Regions from separate parts of the Xanthomonas sp. 60 genome, predicted to be linked through region 1. Evidence: predicted binding sites of a transcription regulator. Region 1 holds the regulator's gene; each other region holds the start of a gene.
What was found. The regulator FliA, encoded in region 1, starts transcription of late flagellar genes. The targets are predictions, from matches to a motif close to TAAAGTTTNNCNNNCNNNGGCCGATAA.
Positions count from the first base shown of each region.

Region 2: the regulator FliA is predicted to act here: its motif matches at 2,122-2,148, upstream of FHY09_RS03385 (methyl-accepting chemotaxis protein).
Region 3: the regulator FliA is predicted to act here: its motif matches at 1,560-1,586, upstream of FHY09_RS12495 (methyl-accepting chemotaxis protein).

Region 1 is NZ_JAASQW010000005.1:38,004-41,280, reverse strand. Features, by position in the region: gene FHY09_RS11470 (AAA family ATPase) at 1-887, shown strand, start outside; gene FHY09_RS11465 (MinD/ParA family protein) at 874-1,761, shown strand; gene FHY09_RS11460 (RNA polymerase sigma factor FliA) at 1,758-2,501, shown strand; gene cheY (chemotaxis response regulator CheY) at 2,524-2,916, shown strand; gene FHY09_RS11450 (protein phosphatase CheZ) at 2,916-3,277, shown strand, end outside.
Region 2 is NZ_JAASQW010000001.1:737,574-740,850, reverse strand. Features, by position in the region: gene FHY09_RS03385 (methyl-accepting chemotaxis protein) at 6-2,093, opposite strand; gene FHY09_RS03380 (L,D-transpeptidase family protein) at 2,318-3,277, shown strand, end outside.
Region 3 is NZ_JAASQW010000005.1:270,694-273,970, reverse strand. Features, by position in the region: gene betT (choline BCCT transporter BetT) at 1-1,496, shown strand, start outside; gene FHY09_RS12495 (methyl-accepting chemotaxis protein) at 1,650-3,277, shown strand, end outside.

The DNA.
Region 1 (3,277 bases):
TGCGCAATGAAGTGGCCGGCATGCGCCAGATCATCGAGCGCGAAATGAACCGCTTCACCGACGAGCGCCTGCGCGGCAGCCCGGTGCGTTCAGGCGTGCTCGACCTCATGGAAGAGTACGGCTTCGATGCCGGCATGTGCCGTGACATCACCCTGCAGATTCCGCTGGACACGGAAGCGCACCGCAGCCGCGGCCTGATGCTGGGCCTGATCTCGCGCCGCCTGCCGATCGCCCCGGTGGACCCGCTGGAGGCTGGCGGGGTGATCGCGCTGGTGGGCCCCACCGGCGCCGGCAAGACCACCACCATCGCCAAGCTCGCTTCGCGTTTCGCCGAAACGCATGCCCCGCGCGATGTGGCCCTGGTCACCACCGATACCGCCCGCATCGGTGCGCGCGAGCAGCTGTACGGCTTCGGCCGCCAGCTCGGCATCGCGGTGCACGAGGCCAACAGTGGCAGCGACCTGGACCGCCTGCTGGAGCGCCTGAAGGACTACAAGCTGGTGCTGATCGACACCGCCGGCCTGGGCCCGCGCGACCGCACCCTGGTCGCGCAGCTGCAGTGGCTGCGTGCCGCGCGCCAGGTCAGCAGCCTGCTGGTGCTGCCGGCCAACACCAGCTTCAACGACATGGACGAAGTGGTGCGCCGCTTCAGTGCCGCCAACCTGCAGGGCGTGGTGCTCAGCAAGCTGGACGAAACCGGCCGCTTCGGCAGCGCCCTTTCGGTGGCCGCCGACCACCGCCTGCCCATCACGTGGGTCACCGACGGCCAGGATGTGCCGGAAGACCTGCACCGCGCCAGTGCCGCCAATCTCGTACTTCGCCTTGAAGATCTGCGCCGCGCGGCCGATATGCCCTGCAACCCGGAGTTGAACCATGCAGTCGCGTGAGTACGCCAAGCTGACCACCACCTTCCCGTTGTCGGCTACCCGCAGCCAGCCGCTCGGGCCCGTGCGCACCATCGCCGTCACCGGCGGCAAGGGCGGCGTGGGCAAGACCAATGTTTCGGCCAACATGGCCGTGGCACTGGCCGGCATGGGCAAACGCACGCTGCTGCTGGACGCCGACCTCGGCCTGGCCAACATCGACGTGATCCTCGGCCTGCACCCCAAGCTGACCCTGGCCGACCTGGTCGCCGGGCGCTGCACGCTGGAGGACGTCATCATCGAAGGCCCCAACGGCGTGCTCGTGGTGCCCGCCGCCTCCGGCCGCCGGCACATGGCCGAACTGGCCCCGGCCGAGCACGTGGGCCTGGTCAACGTGTTTTCCGAACTCGAGCGCGAGCTGGACGTGATGGTCGTGGACACCGCCGCCGGCATCAGCGATGGCGTGCTCACCTTCTGCCAGGCCGCGCAGGACACGGTGGTGGTGGTCTGCGACGAGCCGGCCTCCATCACCGATGCCTACGCGCTGATCAAGGTGCTCTCGCGCGAGCGCGGCGTGGACCGCATCCAGGTGGTGGCCAACATGGTCCGGGACCCGAACGAAGGCCGCGTGCTGTATGAAAAGCTGGTGCGGGTCTGCGAGAAGTTCCTCGCCGATGTCTCGCTCAACTACCTGGGCTGCGTGCCGCAGGATGACTGGCTGCGCCTGTCCGTGCAGCGCCAGCAGCCGGTGGTGAAAGCCTATCCATCCAGCCCCTCGGCCCTGGCGATCAACGAGATCGCCCGGCGCACCGCGCGCTGGCAGGCTCCGACGGTACCGCGCGGCGGCGTGGAGTTCTTCATGGAACGCATCCTGCGCCAGCGCGGGGTGATCGCATGAAAGCCGCCGCCCACTACCGCGAAGTGCAGCGCAACTCCGCCAACGAGTGCATCGCCCAGCACGCGGACCTGGTCCGCCGCATCGCCCATCACCTTGCCGCGCGGTTGCCCGCCAGCGTGGAAGTGGACGATCTGGTGCAGGCCGGCATGATGGGGCTGATCGAGGCCTCGCGCAGCTACGACGCCGAACAGGGCGCCTCGTTCGAAACCTACGCCTCGATCCGCATCCGTGGTTCGATGATCGACGAGATCCGACGCGGCGACTGGGTGCCGCGTTCGGTACACCGCCGTGCGCGCGATGCCGCCGCCACCATCCGCCGCCTGGAGCAGGCCGGTGGCCGTGCCGCCAGTGCCACCGAAGTGGCGGCCGCGATGGACATGCCATTGCCGGACTACCTGCGGCTGATGGAAGATGCCGCGCGCGGCCAGGTGCTGAGCCTGGAATCGCGCATCGAAGACCAGGGCGAGCTGGACACCCCCGCACAGGGCGGTCCGACGCCGCAGCAGGTGCTGGAACGGGGCGAGTTCGGGCGCGAGCTGGGCAAGGCCATCGGCCTGCTGCCCGAGCGCGAACAGCTGGTGCTCTCGCTCTACTACGAGCAGGAACTGAACCTGAAAGAGATTGGCGCGGTGCTGGGTGTCAGCGAGTCCCGCGTCTGCCAGATCCACGGCCAGGCGGTCCTGCGCCTGCGTGGCCGATTGAAGGTCTTCCAGGCTGCCGACGCCGGCCTGGAAGAATAAAGCACTCACGAGGAAACCCGCTTTGAACAAGAACATGCGCATCCTGATCGTCGACGATTTTTCGACCATGCGTCGTATCGTCAAGAACCTGCTCGGCGACCTGGGCTTCACCAATACGGCCGAAGCCGAAGATGGGCATGCCGCGCTGACGCTGCTGCAGAGCCAGCCCTTCGATTTCGTGGTCACCGACTGGAACATGCCGGTGATGACCGGCATCGAGCTGCTCAAGGCGATCCGCTCCGATGACCGGCTCAAGACGCTGCCGGTGCTGATGGTGACCGCTGAAGCCAAGCGCGAGCAGATCATTGAAGCGGCGCAGAACGGGGTCAACGGCTACATCATCAAGCCCTTCACCGCGCAGACGCTGGAAGAAAAGCTGGGCAAGATCTTCGAACGCCTGGCGGCCAGCGCCTGATGGAGACGATCGCGGAGAAATCGCTGCTGGTGCAGCGCCTGCAGGATGCCCTGGCCGCGCTGGAAAGCGGTGACGAAGCCGGCTGGCGCCAGCATATCGACGGACTGGCCGCCGCACGCACCCAGCCGATGATGGCCGGCCTTTCGCGGCTGGCACGCGAGCTGGGCCAGGCGCTCGGCGAGCTGCCCACGCTGCCCAGCGAGGCCGGCGAGCTGGACGATGCCTGCGCCCGCCTGGACCACGTGGTGGCGATGACCGAACAGGCCACGCACCGCACCCTGGACCTGGCCGAGGAATGCCGGCGCCTGACCGAGCAGCTGCGCGCGGACGGCCTCAACGCCGACCAGGAAGGGCAGCTCGA
Region 2 (3,277 bases), on a different contig from region 1:
GAGCCTCACGCGGTGCGGAACACCGCCATCGAGGCCATCATGGCCTGGGCCTGCTCTTCCAGCGCCCGGCTCGCGGCCGTGGCTTCTTCTACCAGGGCGGCATTCTGCTGGGTGACCTGATCCATCTGCACCACTACCTGATTGACCTGTTCGATGCCGGCAGCCTGCTCCTTGGTCGCCGCCGCGATATCACTCATCAGCTGGTTGGTGCGCGAGCTGGCCTGCGCCAACCGTGCGATCGCCGCCTCCGACTCCACCGTCACCGCCAACCCGGTCTGCACCTTGCCGCTGGCCTCATCGATCAGGGTCTTGATCTCCCTGGCCGCTACGCCGGCACGCTGTGCCAGCGACCGCACCTCGGTGGCCACCACGGCGAACCCGCGACCGTTCTCGCCCGCACGAGCCGCTTCCACGGCCGCGTTCAGCGCCAGGATGTTGGTCTGGAACGCGATCCCGTCGATGACCGAGGTGATTTCGGCGATCCGCGAAGAGGAGTGATCGATCTCCTTCATCACTGACGCCATCTGGCCCATCGCCTGCTCGGTCGCCCGCACCGCGTCGCCTGCGGCATGTGCTTCGCGGTCAGCCTGGCCAGCCAGGTCCGCGTTGTGGCGCACTGTCGAGGTGAGCTCTTCCATCGAAGCGGCGGCCTCTTCCAGATTGGCGGCCTGCTGCTCGGTGCGGCGCGAAAGGTCCGCATTGCCAGCAGCCAGTTCCTGCGCCGCGTTGTCGATGCTGCCGGCGGCCTGCTGGATGCCGCTGACGATGCCGGTCAGCTGGGCGGCGGTGCGGTTGGCATCATCGCGCATGCGGGCGAACACGCCTTCGTACTGTCCGCTCATGCGGGCGCTCAGGTCGCCATCGGCGATCGCGCGAAGCACGTTGGAGACGTCGGCAATGCTTGCCTCCGCGCTGGCCATCATGCCGTTGAGGTTGGCGACCATTGCCTTGAACGCATGCTGGAAAGCCGCCTCGTCACCGCGTCGGGAGAAATCACCGGCGCGCGCGGCACCGGCCAGGGCGTCGATCTGCGCGTTGATCGCCGACAGATTGCCCTTGACCGTCGCCATCGTGCGGGTGAGGACTTCCTTCTCGCCCGGATAGTGCTGCAGGTCGCGGCGCAGATCACCGATGGCATAGTCCTGCATGACATCCACCATGTGGAACTGAACGTCCACGTGCGAACCCACCAGCGTATTGGTGGCCACGGCCATGCGGCCGAAATCGCCGGGGAAGGCCTCGGCGGGCATGCGGTAGCTGATCGCCCCGGCCTCGTGGCGGGCGGCCATGTCCAGCTGTGCGCCGATCACCGCCTGCACGTTCTCGCGCACGCTGGCCATCGCGTGCCCGAGCTGGGTCAGCTCGTCCTTTCCACCCAGGCGGAAGTCCTGGTCAAGCTGGCCCTTGGCCATGCGTTCGGCCAGCAGCACCGCACGTGCCAAGGGCCCGGTCAGGCTGCGGGCGATCAGCAGCGAGGCCGCCACGCCGATCACCAGCGCCACCGTGCCTAGAGCGAGCAGCTGCCACAGGCTCCGCTCGCCGAGCGCGATGGCCGCCGCAGCGGCCTGCTGGCTTGCTGTCTGTTCGTGGGCCACCGCGTCGGACAGGGCCTTGTTCCAGCCGGTCGCGGCCTGCAGCACTTCGCCCAGGGTGAGCGTCACGGCGGCAGGGTAATCCCCCGCTTCCATCAGCGCGGCGGTCTGTCTGTTCAGCGGTCGGGCCAGCGCACGGCGCGCGGCGATGGCTTCGCCGAGCGCCCTGCTCGCCGCATCAGCCGGGAGCGCCTGGTACGCCGCCCAGCCGGCCTCGTACCGTGTGACCAGCTCGGCGATGCGCTGCTCGTCCGTCTCTCGACCTTCGCCCTGGCGGATCAGCATTTCGCGGCGGACCACCAGCATCTGGTTGTTGGCATCCAACAGGTCCGACAACAGGCGGACCTTGGCCACGTGCACGTTGACGACCTGTTCCATCGCCCGCTTCTGCACTGCAGTGGCCACGCCTCCGATCGCCACCACAGCCGCCACGAGCAGCAGCAGCAGGCCGAAGCCCAGACTCAGGCGCCAGACGACGCGGACGTTCCTCAACAGATTCATGGCGGGCACTACCTAGGGAAGGCCTGCTGTATCGGCGGCGTTGACGCCGTCTTTACATCTGCACGGGATTGCGCCGTCGAACCGTTCAGCTTGCTGGACCGGGTTGCCGGCCAGGCGAGGCGAGGCGTACGGGTCTGCGTCAGTGCTTACCGCGCGCGTGGCGCCTGCTCTTTCCGTTCACGCCCTGTGCGCCATGGTGAGCTTCGGCCTTTCCGGAGCTCTCCATGCACTCATCGCTCACCCTGCCCCGCTGCCTGCTGGGTCTGGCCCTGGCCGCTTCATGGCCTGCACTGGCGCAGACGTCGACGCCTGCACCCGTTGCCTCTGCGGCCTCTGATGCGGACACGGTCGATACCGCCGCCCGCTCGCTCCTGCATGCACAGGTGCTGCTCGACCGGGCCAACTTCTCGCCTGGCCAGATCGATGGCGAGGCCGGTTCCAACCAGCGCCGCGCGGTCTCGGGCTTCCAGGCCGCGCATTCAATCAAGGTGACCTGCGAGCTCGACGAGACCACCTGGCAGGCCTTGCTGAAAGACGACGCGGCGCCGCTGGCAACGCACGTCCTGACCGCGGAGGATGTGGCCGGCCCGTTCCGGCCGATCCCGGCCACACCCGCCGCGCAGGCCGCACAGGAGGCACTCGGCTTCACGTCCGTGGAAGAGAAACTCGGCGAGAAGTTCCACGCCTCTCCGGCGCTGCTCAAGGCCCTGAATCCCGGCGTCGATCTGTCCACAGCCGGCACCTCGATCCAGGTGCCGAACATCAGCACCACCGCATTGCCCAAGGCCGCCAGGATCGTTGTGGACAAATCCGACTCCACGCTGCAGCTGCTTGATGAAGGTGGAAAGGTCATTGCGCAGGTACCGGTCTCGTCAGGGAGCCAGCACGACCCCCTGCCCATCGGCGAATGGAAGGTCCTGGGCGTGGCGCGCAACCCCACCTTCCACTACAACCCGAAACTGTTCTGGGATGCAAAGAAGGGTGACAGCAAGGCAACGCTGCCGCCGGGCCCGAACAATCCCGTCGGCGCGGTCTGGATCGACCTCTCCAAGGCGCATTACGGCCTGCACGGTACGCCCGAGCCCGGCCACGTGGGCAAGACCGAATCGCATGGGTGCGTACGCATGACCAACTGGGATGCCGCACGCGTGGTCGACGCGGTCGGCCCGTCCACCCCGGTGCGG
Region 3 (3,277 bases), 230 kb from region 1:
TGGGGTATTTCGCCTACCGCCACAACCTGCCACTGGCCCTGCGCTCGGCGCTGTATCCGTTGATCGGCAACCGGATCAACGGGCCGATCGGCTACACGGTGGATGCGCTGGGCATCGTCGCGACGGTGTTCGGGCTTGGCGCGGACATGGGCTTTGGCGTGCTCCATCTCAACGCGGGCCTGTCCCATCTGTTCGATATACCGCACACCCATTGGGTCCAGATAGCACTGATCGCCGCCATGATGGGTGCCGCGATCGTGGTGGCAGTCTCCGGCGTGGAGAAAGGCGTGCGCTGGATGTCCAACATCAACATGCTGCTGGCCATCTCGCTGGTGCTGTTCATGCTGTTCGCCGGTCCCACGCAGTACCTGCTGGGCACGCTGATGCAGAATGCCGGTGATTACCTGGGCAACGTGGTCGGCAAGAGCTTCGATGTGTACGCCTACGGCGGCCGGCCGGGATGGATGGGCAGCTGGACGGTGTTCTACTGGGCGTGGTGGATCGGCTGGTCGCCGTTCGTCGGGCTGTTCATCGCGCGCATCTCGCGCGGCCGCACCATCCGCCAGTTCGTGTTCGGCGTGCTGTTCATCCCACTCGGCTTCACGCTGGCGTGGCTCTCCATCTTCGGCAACAGTGCGCTGGACCAGGTGCTGCATCATGGGCAGCAGCAACTGGCGCAGCTGGCGATCGATGATCCGCCGATGGTGCTCTATGCGCTGCTCGATACCTACCCCTGGAGCCGCGTGGTGATCGCGGTGACGGTGGCGGTGAGCTTCGTGTTCTTCGTGACGTCTGCCGATTCCGGCGCGGTGGTGCTGTCCACGCTGTCCTCGCACGGCGGCGCGCCTGAGGATGATGGCCCGCGCTGGCTGCGCGTGTTCTGGGGTTCGGTGACGGCGGTGGTGACCGGTGGCCTGCTGCTGGCCGGCAGCATGGATGCGCTCAAATCGGCGGTGGTGCTGGCCTCGCTGCCGTTCTCGGCAGTGCTTCTGCTGATGATGTGGGGACTCATGCGGGCCTTCGCCGACGAGGGCCATCGCAAGCGCGCGCTGCAGTACCGCGCCTCGCCGCTGGTCGGTGCGAGCCGACACCACCAGGGGTGGCGCCAGCGCCTGGGCCAGGCGGTGAAGTTCCCGGTCCGCGACCAGGTCTACCGCTTCATGGACACCGACGTGAAGCCGGCCCTGGAGGCCGTCGCCGAGCAGCTGCGCGAGCAGGGGTGGGACGTGACCACGCGCCTGGAGCCGGGTGACATGGAGCTGGCGGTGGACCATGGCGATCAGCAGGATTTCCTCTACCGCGTGATCCTCACCGGATACCGGGTGCCGTCGTTCGCCTCCCACCAGGCGCGCAACAGCCGCTACTACCGGGCCGAGGTGCATCTGTACGAGGGCAGCCAGGACTACGACCTGGTGGACTACAGCCGTGAGCAGATCATCAACGACATCATCAGCCAGTACGAGCGCCACGTGCAGTTCCTGCACCTGAGCCGCTGACGCGGCCGCGGTGGCCGGGCGCGCGCCGGTCACCCTGGCCGGGCAGGCTGCGGGCCGGAGTCATCAAGCTTGGGCCACTGCGGCCGATAGAGGGGGAAGGCCGTTCGGAAGGACCCGGCGCCGCTGCCCTGGCTCCCCTCCCGAGAAACGCCCATGCGTGCTCCATCCCGCTCTTCCCGCGCCCCGAGCGTCGCCCGCCGGCTGATGCTCGGCACTGGCCTGCTGGCCCTGGCCTGTTTCGGCCTCACCGCGATGATCAGTTACTGGCAGAGCAGCGCCGCGCTGCTGGCCAGCGCGCAGGCGCGGCTGCAGGACCTGGCCGGACAGGAGGCCCAGCGCATTGCCGGGGAGATCAGCGTCGCGGCCGATACCGGTGCCGCGCTGGCCACTACCTTCCGCGTACAGCGCACGCTGGCCGGACTGGACCGCGAAGCCGCCAACCAGGTGGTACGCGCGCAGTTGGAGGCGCACCCGCAGTGGCTGGGCCTGGGCACGCTGTGGGAGCCCGATGCGTTTGACGGGAAGGACGCCGAGTTCGTGGACAGCGACGGGCATGACCCGACCGGCCGCTTCATGACCTGGTGGGCGTGGCAGGACGGCACCCTGGTGCGCGAGCCGCTGCGCGATTACGAAAAGCCCGGCGACGGCGACTGGAACCTCAAGCCGCGGCAAACCCGCGCGCAGGTGGTGGTTGAACCGTATTACTACCCGGTGGCCGGCAAGGACACGCTGATGACCACGGTGGCCACCCCGATCCTGGACGGCGAGCGTTTCCTTGGCGTGGTGACCGTGGATTTCACCTTGGCGGCACTGCAGTCGCGGATCGCGGCGATGCGTCCGATGGAGGTGGGGCACGCCACGCTGCTTTCGCCTGCGGGTGCGGTGATGGCCAGCCGCGACGCTGCCGAAGTGGGCAAGGTGCGTGACGATGCGGGCACCCGGACGATGCTCGCCGCAGTCGCCAGGGGCGAGCTGGTCAGCACCGAGGTCACCATCGATGGCAGGAAGGAACTGCAGGTGTTCGCACCGCTGAAGATCGGTGCGGCGCCGCAGGTGTTCGCGCTCGGCATCGCGGTGCCCAAATCGCACGTGATGGCGCAGGCGCGCACGTTGCTGTGGGTGATCACCGCCGTGGGGCTGGGCTCCGCGCTGCTGCTCAGCGGCGCCTTGTTCCTCCTGCTGCGCCGGCAGGTCCTCAATCCACTGGCCGAAGCCGAGCGCGTCTCCTCGGACGTGGCCGCCGGCCGCCTGGACAGTGCCATTCCGCAGCGCGGCGATGACGAGCTCGGGCGCCTGCTGAGCGCCATGGCAGCGATGCAGCGCCAGCTGCGCGCGGTGATCGACGCGCAGGCCGACATGGCCCGGCGGCATGACGAGGGCCAGATGAGCTACCGCCTGGATGCGGCGGCATTCCCCGGCGAGTACGGGCGCATGGTCGCCGGCACCAATGCGCTGGTGGCCGGCCACGTGGATGTGCAGCGCCGGCTGGTGGAGGTGATGGCGCGCTACGCGCAGGGCGACATGAGCCTCGAGATGGATGATCTGCCCGGTGAGAAAGCCGCCATCACCGATGCGATGCGGGCCACCCGGGCGAATCTGCAGGCGATCAACCACGCCATCCTGCAGCTGGCCAGCGCGGCGGCGGCGGGCGACTTCTCGCAGCGGGGCGACGCAGCGCGTTTCGCGCATGACTTCCGCGGCATGGTGGATGGCCTGAACGTGCTGATGGAAACCACCGATGGCAACCTGGCCGAGCTTTCGCGGCTGCTGCAGGCGATCGC